3 regions of the Idiomarina sp. ST10R2A5 genome follow, and region 1 is predicted to be linked to each of the others. Evidence: predicted binding sites of a transcription regulator. Region 1 holds the regulator's gene; each other region holds the start of a gene.
What was found. Region 1 encodes sigma-54, which starts transcription at its own class of promoters, with help from an activator protein. Its sites were predicted from a motif close to GTTGGCACGNNNNTNGNNT; they were not measured.

Region 2: a site for sigma-54 is predicted at 1,802-1,820, ahead of ACP7FG_RS05085 (hemerythrin domain-containing protein). Genes of this name have one in related genera too.
Region 3: a site for sigma-54 is predicted at 1,868-1,886, ahead of ACP7FG_RS08155 (P-II family nitrogen regulator). Genes of this name have one in related genera too.

Annotation. Positions count from the first base shown of each region.
Region 1 is NZ_JBNIEX010000002.1:342,815-346,078, reverse strand. Features, by position in the region: gene ptsN (PTS IIA-like nitrogen regulatory protein PtsN) at 1-297, opposite strand, end outside; gene hpf (ribosome hibernation promoting factor) at 301-588, opposite strand; gene ACP7FG_RS04230 (RNA polymerase factor sigma-54) at 617-2,077, opposite strand; gene lptB (LPS export ABC transporter ATP-binding protein) at 2,099-2,824, opposite strand; gene lptA (lipopolysaccharide transport periplasmic protein LptA) at 2,826-3,264, opposite strand, start outside.
Region 2 is NZ_JBNIEX010000003.1:117,852-121,115, reverse strand. Features, by position in the region: gene ACP7FG_RS05095 (YbaN family protein) at 1-166, opposite strand, end outside; gene norR (nitric oxide reductase transcriptional regulator NorR) at 163-1,707, opposite strand; gene ACP7FG_RS05085 (hemerythrin domain-containing protein) at 1,895-2,434, shown strand; gene ACP7FG_RS05080 (murein transglycosylase domain-containing protein) at 2,428-3,264, opposite strand, start outside.
Region 3 is NZ_JBNIEX010000005.1:78,775-82,038, forward strand. Features, by position in the region: gene glpQ (glycerophosphodiester phosphodiesterase) at 1-660, opposite strand, end outside; gene ACP7FG_RS08150 (cysteine synthase A) at 653-1,705, opposite strand; gene ACP7FG_RS08155 (P-II family nitrogen regulator) at 1,925-2,263, shown strand; gene ACP7FG_RS08160 (ammonium transporter) at 2,274-3,264, shown strand, end outside.

The sequences.
Region 1 (3,264 bases):
AATATCGACGGGTTGGTTGTCGATAGAGTCAAACTCAATCGGCTCATCTAGCGTGAGTAATACCGCAACCGGGTGGTTAGCATTGGGTAATCGGCCATGAGGAATTGCGATACCTAAGCCAATTCCCGTACTGCCCAAACGCTCACGGTTCAATAGGCTCTCAAAAATGTCATGGCGGGTAATGCCGGACAACTTAGGAGCTACGATTTGACTAATGGTTTCAAGCAGTCTTTTTTTACTTGCGCCCTCGACTGCACACTTGGTGCAGTCGGGGCTTAACAATTCACTCAGTTGCATGGATTAATGTTGTTTCATTTTTTCTTTGTGTTTAATCACCTGACGGTCTAGCTTATTGATTAAACCGTCGATGGCCGCGTACATATCGTCGTGTTTTGCGTCGGCAAAAATTTCACCGCCATTCACGTGCAGCGTAGCTTCCGCTTTTTGAATCGTTTTTTCAACATTTAGGATGACGTGAACATTAGTAATGTGGTCAAAATGTCGTTCCAGCTTGGCAAATTTTGTGTCTACGTAGTCACGTAAAGCTTCAGTAATATCGATGTGGTGACCGGTCAAATTAATTTGCATAACGTCTTCCTTCTTGCAGTTAACAAAGTTACAAAAGACTTTTGCGTTGGCTCGATGATGGAATGTTTAACGATTCCCGATACTTCGCAATTGTCCTCCTTGCTACTTGGATACCTTGTTCAGCTATCAGTTCAGCAATTTTGCTGTCACTTAACGGTTTACTGCGGTTTTCTGCAGCGACCATCTTCTTAATTAAAGCACGTATTGCAGTGCTTGAACACTCACCACCGCCCTCAGTACTGACATGACTTGAGAAAAAGTATTTTAACTCAAACACGCCCCGCGGACAGTGTAAGTATTTCTGTGTTGTCACCCGCGAAATGGTGCTTTCGTGCATATCCACCGCTTCGGCGACATCGTTTAAAACCATAGGCTTCATGGCTTCTTCGCCATGCTCAAAAAAGCCTTGTTGGCGTTGCACTATGCAGTTGGCAACTTTTAGCAACGTGTCATTGCGACTTTCCAGGCTTTTTATAAACCAACGCGCTTCCTGCGTGTGGTTTTTTATGTACTGGCTGTCTGCTACTGACTTAGCTGCTTTACTCAAGGCCGCGTATTCTTCATTGACCTTTAATTTAGGTACGCTGTCGGGGTTCAATTCGACCATCCAACGCCCATTTTTTTTTGTCACAGCGACATCAGGAATGACATATTCAACGGGTTGTTGTGCAACTTGCTCACCCGGGTGGGGGTGCAACTGCTGAATCAAGCGCATGGTCTGACGCAAGTCGTCTTCCGAGAGCTTTAATTTACGCTGAATGGTGCGAAAATCCCGGCTGCCCAGTAAATCCATATGTTCAGTCACTAAACATAGAGCAATTTCTTTGTACTCAGTGTCGTCGCTTAGTTGCCGCAATTGGATGGCAAGGCATTCGCTGACACTGCGTGCTCCCACACCTATTGGGTCGAAGTGCTGAATGCGTTTAAGCACCATACAAACTTCTTCTGTTTCCACTTCCGGAAGGCGCACCGCTTCAATAATCTCATCAACATCGGCCATTAGATAGCCGTTGTCGTCTATGGCTTCGATAATGGCTTCAGCTATGGCGGTGTCTTCCTCAGAAAAGTGGGAAAGCTGCATTTGCCAAAGTAAGTGATCTTGCAACGACTCACTGGTCGAGCCCTGGTAAACTTCAAAGTCACCGTCAAAAGACTTACCAGAGGACGCGGCCCCATTAACCGGTGTCTGGCTGGAGTAGGTGTCATCCCAACTGCTGTCTACCGGTAACTCGTCCGGCATTTCCTGAGTTTTTATAACGTCTGAGGTTTCTCGCTGACTGTCATCCCGCTCTTCGATATTTCGGGTTTCGGAATTGTCAGCTTCGTTGCTGGCATCGCCTTCAACTTCTAATAGAGGATTACTGTCCAGTGCATCCTGAATTTCAGCCTGAAGATCGAGCGAGGAAAGCTGCAGCAGGCGAATGGCCTGTTGAAGTTGTGGCGTCATGGTCAGATGCTGACCAATTTTTAGCTGCAGACTTTGCTTCATAATGACTGTCCCGGTTTCACGTTATAAGGTGAACTGCTCACCGAGGTAAACGTCTTTAACCTGTTGATTCGATAATATACTTTCTGCATCCCCACTGGCAATAAGTTCGCCATGACTAACGATATAGGCGTGTTCACAAACCGATAGGGTTTCACGAACATTATGGTCGGTAATCAATACGCCAATACCGCGTTGCTTTAAATGCTCAATGATTTTTTTGATATCAATGACGGATATGGGGTCGACACCAGCGAAAGGCTCATCTAAAAGAATAAAAGTGGGCTCTGCTGCCAGGGCCCTGGCTATTTCAACCCGTCGGCGCTCACCGCCTGACAGACTCATTCCCTGGCTGTTGGCAATGTGCCCAATATTAAACTCTTCGAGTAAGGCATCGAGCTGTTCTTCTCTGTCGTTGTCTGATAACGCTTTGCGGGTTTCTAAAATGGCCATCAGGTTGTCACGTACGGTGAGCTTTCTGAAAATAGAAGCTTCCTGTGGCAGGTAACCAATACCTCTGCGCGCCCGCTCATGCATTGGCAGTAAAGTGAGGTCGTTATCATCCAGTAAAATCTGGCCTTTATCGCTGTTAACCAGTCCGACAATCATATAAAAGGTGGTTGTTTTACCGGCTCCATTCGGCCCTAATAATCCAATAACCTGTCCCTGGCTCACCTCCAGGCTAACGTCTTTAACAACCTGGCGACTTTTATAGCTTTTGGCTAAGTGTTTAACTCGTAAGGTTGCCATATTAAGGGTTCTCGTTATTTTTCTCGTTGGAGTCAGTTTTTGCCTTTGGCGTAAAAATGGTGATGACGCGACTGTCTTCTTCACCGGAACTGGTCGCGGTTATGGTTTGTTTGTCTAAATCATAGGTGATGAGATCACCACTGGAACTGCTGCTACCCTGAGAAATACGGGCTTTTCCGCTAAGCTCCAGGCGCTGCTCCGATTGAAAATAGGTAATTTTGTTGGCCTCTGCGTTTATCTTATTGCCATCATCCAGAGTCTGGCTGTAAGTAGCAGGAGTGCCTTCTGCAACAAAAGTATCGGCTTGTTCTGCATTCTCGCTGGCCGAGGCTTCAAGTCTGTCTGCTCGGATTAATAACGACCCCTGACGAATAATGACATTGTCAGTTAAAACTAGCCGGTTGTTTTTAATGTCCAGCTCTTCCTGGCTCGACTCTACC
Region 2 (3,264 bases), on a different contig from region 1:
TCAGCCAGGCTTCCAAACGTGGCCAGCCCTTGCTGGCAGCCCAAAGCGCGGCAATAAGAAAAGGAACGGTCGGCATCACCGGCAGAGCGATACCAACCAGCCCCAGTAGCACAAAAAATAGGGCCAGAGCGCGCCAGAGCAACCGAATCAACAACTCCCGGGTCATGACTTCATTCCCAGCCGGCCTGCCATTTTGTGCAGGTTACTGGCGTCCAGTTGCAGGTCTTTAGCAGCTTGACTCCAGCTGTTGTTATGCCGGCTTAAAGCCGCTTCAATCATTTTTCTTTGGGTGTAGCTAACCGCCTCCTTCATGGAAACGTTATGCACCGGCAACTCGGCTCCTCCGCTGTTTTTATCGGAATCCAGAGAGGCTGACATGGGTAACTGAACATCGAGATCCAACATGTCCGGCTCAATGGTCGCAATATCGGTTTTTTCAACGCCATGGCTCAGCAGCTTAATGGCCGCGCGGCTTATTACGTGCTCCAGTTCGCGCACATTCCCCGGCCACTGATACTGCTGTATGGCCAGTTCGGCTTCCGGCGACAGCCGCAAAGCACGAAGCCCCAGGCGCGCGCGGTTTAACTCAAGAAAGTGACCGGCCAGAATCGACACATCGTCATCGCGCTCACGCAAAGGAGGTATGGGTAACGGGTAAACCGACAGGCGGTGGTACAAGTCCGCACGGAAGGTTTCATTACTGACTTGCTGGCGCAGGTTACGGTTGGTGGCTGCTATCAGGCGTACGTCCACTTTACGGTATTTGTCCGAACCCAGTCGCTGTATTTCACCGTTTTGCAGAACCCGTAGCAGCTTGGCCTGTATCGACAGTGGCAGTTCGCCCACTTCATCCAGAAATAAGGTGCCGCCATGAGCCGCCTCAAAGCGCCCGGAACGGTCGCTGGTAGCACCGGAGAAAGCGCCTTTAACATGACCAAAGAGCTCACTTTCAGCTAAGGATTCTGGCAGCGCAGCACAGTTAACATAAATAAGCGGCATATCGCTGCGCTGCGACAATAAGTGAAGTTCGCGTGCGAAGAGTTCTTTACCGACGCCGGTTTCCCCTAAAAGCAGTACCGGTAAGTCAGCACCGGCGACAACTCTAAGTTCTTTCAGAACACCTTCTATGGCTTTGCTCTGACCAATAATTTCAGAGTCATTGGTTTCAGTCGCTCCGGCTTGCGGCATGGCGCGTTGTTGCCCCTGACGCAAGGCTCTGACGTTTTGCTCAAGCTGGCCAATACGGACCGCTGTTTCAACGAACAGACTGAACTTTTGCAACTCGAGTATGGAATCATCGGTAAAGGTGCCCGGCTGCAAGGCATCTAATGTCAGCACCCCCCAGCATTTGTTTTCCAGGTACAAGCTGATTCCCATGCAGTCGTGTACGGGCAGTGCATTACCCGGCTGCTCCGCTAATAAACCGTCGTAAGGGTCTGGTAACGAAGAGTCATGCTCAAACCTTACCGGGCTGCGGGAAGCCAGCAGTGCCGCCAGCCGTGGGTGTTGAGCAACCACAAAGCGACGACCCAGAGCTTCGCGTACCAGGCCCTGAATAGCAACGGGCTGAAGTACCTCGTTATCCAGTTTCAGTAACACCACTGCACCGCAGTTGAAATGGCGGCGTAAAGTGTTGACTAAATTTTGTAAACGTACGGCGGCAGGCTGCTCGGTTAGCAGGTCTGCTAATAGACTTTCTTGTAACATGGTTAAATTGACTGCCCAGGTTAAAAAGACCCTTATTGGTTGGGTTGATAGTACCTTGGCACCCCGGAGAGTCAATAATCACAATGGGGTAGAAGCTGGCCTGTTTGTTGCAATCAACAGCCATAGCGAAAGTTTAGACCGTTAAGTAACGGCTGAAAATTTTAATTTAGCAAACAGGAGTTACCCCATGAATACTTTAAATGAACGTTTACAAGCTGCTGAGCAGAAATGGCAGGACGCGAGCCCACAGGAATTAATTGAGCACATCTATTTGCGCTTTCACCAGTGTCATCGTGACCAGCTGCCAGAACTAAAGCAGTTAGCTATGCGCGTGGAAGAGGTTCACGGTGATCATGCCGAAGCGCCTAATGGCCTGGCTGAGCACTTAGACAATATGCTGCAGGAGCTGGAAAGCCACATGATGAAAGAAGAACAAATTCTGTTCCCAATGTTGTCGCGCGGAGTTTATCCAAGCGGGCCAATTTCAGTCATGGAAGAAGAGCACGTGCAGCACGAAGACGAAATCAATAAAATTGATGAATTGACCAACAACCTGACTTTGCCTGAAGGCGCCTGTGGCACCTGGACTGCGCTTTATAACGGCCTGAAAGAGTTACAGGAGGACTTGCGCGAGCATATTTACCTGGAAAACAACGTGCTTTTTGTCGAGAAGAAAGCGGCAGCACCGGTACACGGTAAAGATTTTTGCTGTGGGTCTTGTCAGTAATTTTGCTTAAAGTACATCACCTTTTCCAGGTACCGGCGGCTTTCAGCCAAAGGGTGTTTTGAAGTTAAGTCCCGGTAAATAACGCCGGGCTGACTTCGGTTCATTATCTGTATGGCTCTGTTGCGGTTGGATGAAAAGGTTTTTAGTACATTGCCGGCGCCGCCGTTATATGCGGAGACTATAGCGTATTCGCGGCTGTTTGGGTTCTGTATACCTTTTAGATACTGGGTGTTGAGAATGTATAAGTAGGCACTGCCAATATCTATATTCTGGGCAGGGTCAAACAACTGCTCGGAAGTAGGTTGTCCCGGTACTTCGCGCACCCGCTCAAAGACATCTCGCCCGGCGGTAGCTGCTACCACCTGCATTAACCCGTAGGCGTTAGCGTGGCTGACCGCATAAGGGTTGAAGCTGCTTTCAGTTTCAATAATGGCGTAAATAAGCTCGGGCTCAATATCATAGCGCTTCGCGGCCGCAATTACATAATCGGAATATTGGTGTTTACGCAGTGCTTTATGGTCGTCCACCAGTGCAATTTTCACTTCGTAAACGTCGTTGTCTTTGGCACGGCGCGTGCGCAGCTCGTTGTTAACTAAATACTCTGCAAAACGGTTGGCTCGCCACTGGTATTCGACCACCACATTGTCCTGGTCAACAACCTGGCCTCGCAAAAAGGGCTTTCCTGAACCTTTGGGCTCTTTATCAGTAAATATATCCACGGCGGTGAGATCTGCGGGTGTCAGCAGTGTGCGTACAATCGCCGCCTGCAATTTTTGCCGGGTTTCGGCGGGATCGTTGCTGTCATGCAAAGTGGCTACGGTCAGCAGGCC
Region 3 (3,264 bases), on a different contig from region 1:
ACGCCGCAAGACTTCCGGATCAAAAGACTGCAAATAAATAGGGGTAGGCCGTTTGTCAGAATAGCCATTTCGTGCAAGTACCGACATAACAGCTGAAGTAATGTCGTACCCTTGTTGCTGATACCAACGTGAAGATTTCAGCTCCACATAAATACCGGTAGACATCTCACGCACCCGATTCAGTTCATGAATCAACTTAATGTGCTCATCCAGGGTTTGAATAGGGAAACGTACATCCGGTTGAGCAAAGCGTTTAGGATAGACCAGCTCATAGTCTTTATGGCGGGCAACAACCGTTAAGCGCTTTAATTCATCCAGGGAAAAGTCGACCACATAATATTTACCATCAGGCCGGTGCTTCTCCGGGAATACTTCAGACACGTTGGTAACATGGTCCAGTTTTTCGTCGTGCAAAACCACCGGCACACCGTCACGTGTTAGCTGTATGTCCTGTTCGATGAAGTCCGCACCTAAAGCATGAGCCATAACCGTACTGGCCTGAGTATGTTCCGGTAAATAACCCGACGCACCACGATGCGCAATATCCAGAAACTCAGGTACTTTTAAATCATGAAACGGCGCGTCCGGCAGAGTCTCCTGTGCTTTGGGTGCAGCAACTGCCAAACCTGATAACAAACCGCAAATGATGAATCTATTCATTATTCCAGTTAACCTCTAGCACTTTATCGCCAAGCTCGCGGTAACGTTTTATCAGCACCTCAATGGGCTCGGGCTCAGGGTTTAAGTCACGCCCTCGTAAATACTCCGGGTTATACAATTTACTGACCGAACGTTCACCTAAATCACAGGAAAACGTCACGATACGCTGCCCCGGCCCCTTTCGCAAAGCAGCAACCAAAGCGCCGGCAACATTAAGCGCGGAACTACTACCTAGTACAATACCGTCCTTGTCTCTGACATAACGCGACAGCGTGACTAAATCCTGGTCGGGCAAGTTAACGGCATGATCAATACGTGCCTGACGAAAGTTATCCACTAACCGCATAATACCAATGCCTTCTGTCATGGAACCCCCCGTCGAAACATACTCGCCACTGCGAAGGAACTCATAAATTCCCGAGCCATCCGGGTCCACAACCCAAACATCAATATCCGGATTCTTTTCTTTCAAAAAGCGCGAGTTACCACCAATGGTGCCACCAGTACCTGCCACAGAAACCAGAACATCAACTTTACCACCGGTTTGTTCCCAAATTTCCGGGCCCGTATGAAGGTAATGCGCACGGGCGTTGCTGGTATTTTCAAACTGGTTAGCCCACCAACAGTCGTCACGCTCTTCAGCTAAGCGACGCGCTGTGTGATAAAAGTGGTTTTCGTTTTTAAACGGAACCGGGTCAACGGCCATTAGCTCACCGCCATGCAGACGTATCATCCGTTCTTTTTCTGGTGTTTGATCATTAGGCATAACCGCCAGCATATTCAGCCCATAGGACTTAGCAACAACTGCCAGACCAATACCAGTGTTGCCGGCAGTACCTTCCACTACGGTCATGCCCGGTTTTAGTTCGCCGCGCTGCATAGCGTCGTCAATGAGCTGTTTAGCAGCACGATCTTTTATTGAGCCTCCCGGGTTCTGAAACTCGCACTTAATAAAAATATCGCACCCGGTTAAATCAGACAGCGATGGTATCCGTAACAGATCTGTCTCACCAATAAGGTCGCTCTGCCGTGCTCCAAGTTTCATGCTACTGCACCTTTCATCCTGCATTACTGTAGGTAAATAGTATCTCCCCTGTAAGGTCTGGGTTCAATAGCACTTTTGGTGCAGTGCACAGAGGTTGCGCACGTTTTTTGTGCAGAGCTCTCATCGAAATTCTATTTATCCATAAATATCAACAAATTAATCTTTGGCACATTTCCTGAATTAGAAGGTTGCTTAACAATCTTTTAATAAGGAAGCCTAATGAAAATGCTCGTTGCGTTAATCAAACCTTTCAAGCTGGAAGATGTAAAGCAGGCTTTGTTTGAAATTGGCTGCTCCGGCTTAACTGTAACCGAAGTTCGTGGTGTTGGCCGGCAAAAAGGCCATACCGAGCTGTATCGAGGAGCCGAGTACCAGGTCGACTTTCTTCCCAAAATGAAAATAGAACTGGCTCTTCCCGATGAAACCCTTGAACGGGCGCTGGAAGTTGTTAGCGCAGCGGCTCATACCGGCAATATCGGAGACGGAAAGATATTTGTTCTGCCACTTGAGCACTGCGTTCGCATACGTACCGGTGAAACTGACAAAGACGCTCTTTAAGGAGTCACCCATGGAAGCACAAGATTTACAGCAACTCACTTTTGCCCTCGATACTTTTTACCTGCTTGTTTGCGGCGCGCTGGTCATGTGGATGGCGGCCGGGTTTTCAATGTTAGAAGCCGGCCTGGTAAGAGCCAAAAACACCACCGAAATTCTGACCAAAAACATTGCTCTCTACTCCATTTCCTGTATTACTTATTTAGCCATTGGTTATAAAGTCATGTACCCGGATCCTTCCCCTGCTTACGCCGCCGATGCAAACTTCTTCTTTCAGGTTGTGTTTGTTGCAACCGCTATGTCCATAGTTTCCGGCGCCGTAGCAGAGAGAATGAAGCTCATGAGCTTTTTAGTTTTTTGTGTGGTACTCAGCGCATTTATTTACCCGGTCCAGGGCTTGTGGACCTGGGGTGGCGGCATGATAGCAAACTGGGGGTTTGTCGATTTTGCCGGCTCCAGTATTGTCCACTTAACCGGGGCATCAGCAGCACTGGCGGCGGTCATATTGCTGGGTCCCCGCTCTGGCAAATACCTGAGTGACGGCAGTATTAATGCCTTACCGGGTTCAAACATGCCTCTCGCCGCACTTGGTACTTTTATTCTCTGGTTCGGATGGTTCGGTTTTAACGGCGGCTCGCAGCTGGCCCTGGGCTCAGTTGATGACGCCAACGCCATTGCACGCGCTATGGTCAATACCAATACCTCGGCAGCAGCAGGAACAATAGCGGCACTGCTGTTTACCAAGTTACTCTGGAAAAAAGCCGACCTGACTATGATACTAAACGGTGCTCTGGCCGGACTGGTCGCCATAACTGCACAACCCGTTACTCCCGAACCCTGGCAGGCAAGTGTTTTTGGCTTTGTCGCCGGACTCATTGTTGTGTTGTCAATTATTGCTCTGGATAAGCTGCACATTGACGACCCGGTTGGGGCTATTTCAGTACATGGTGTCGTGGGTATATTCGGTACCCTGCTAGTACCCATAACTGACCCCAGCGCCAGCT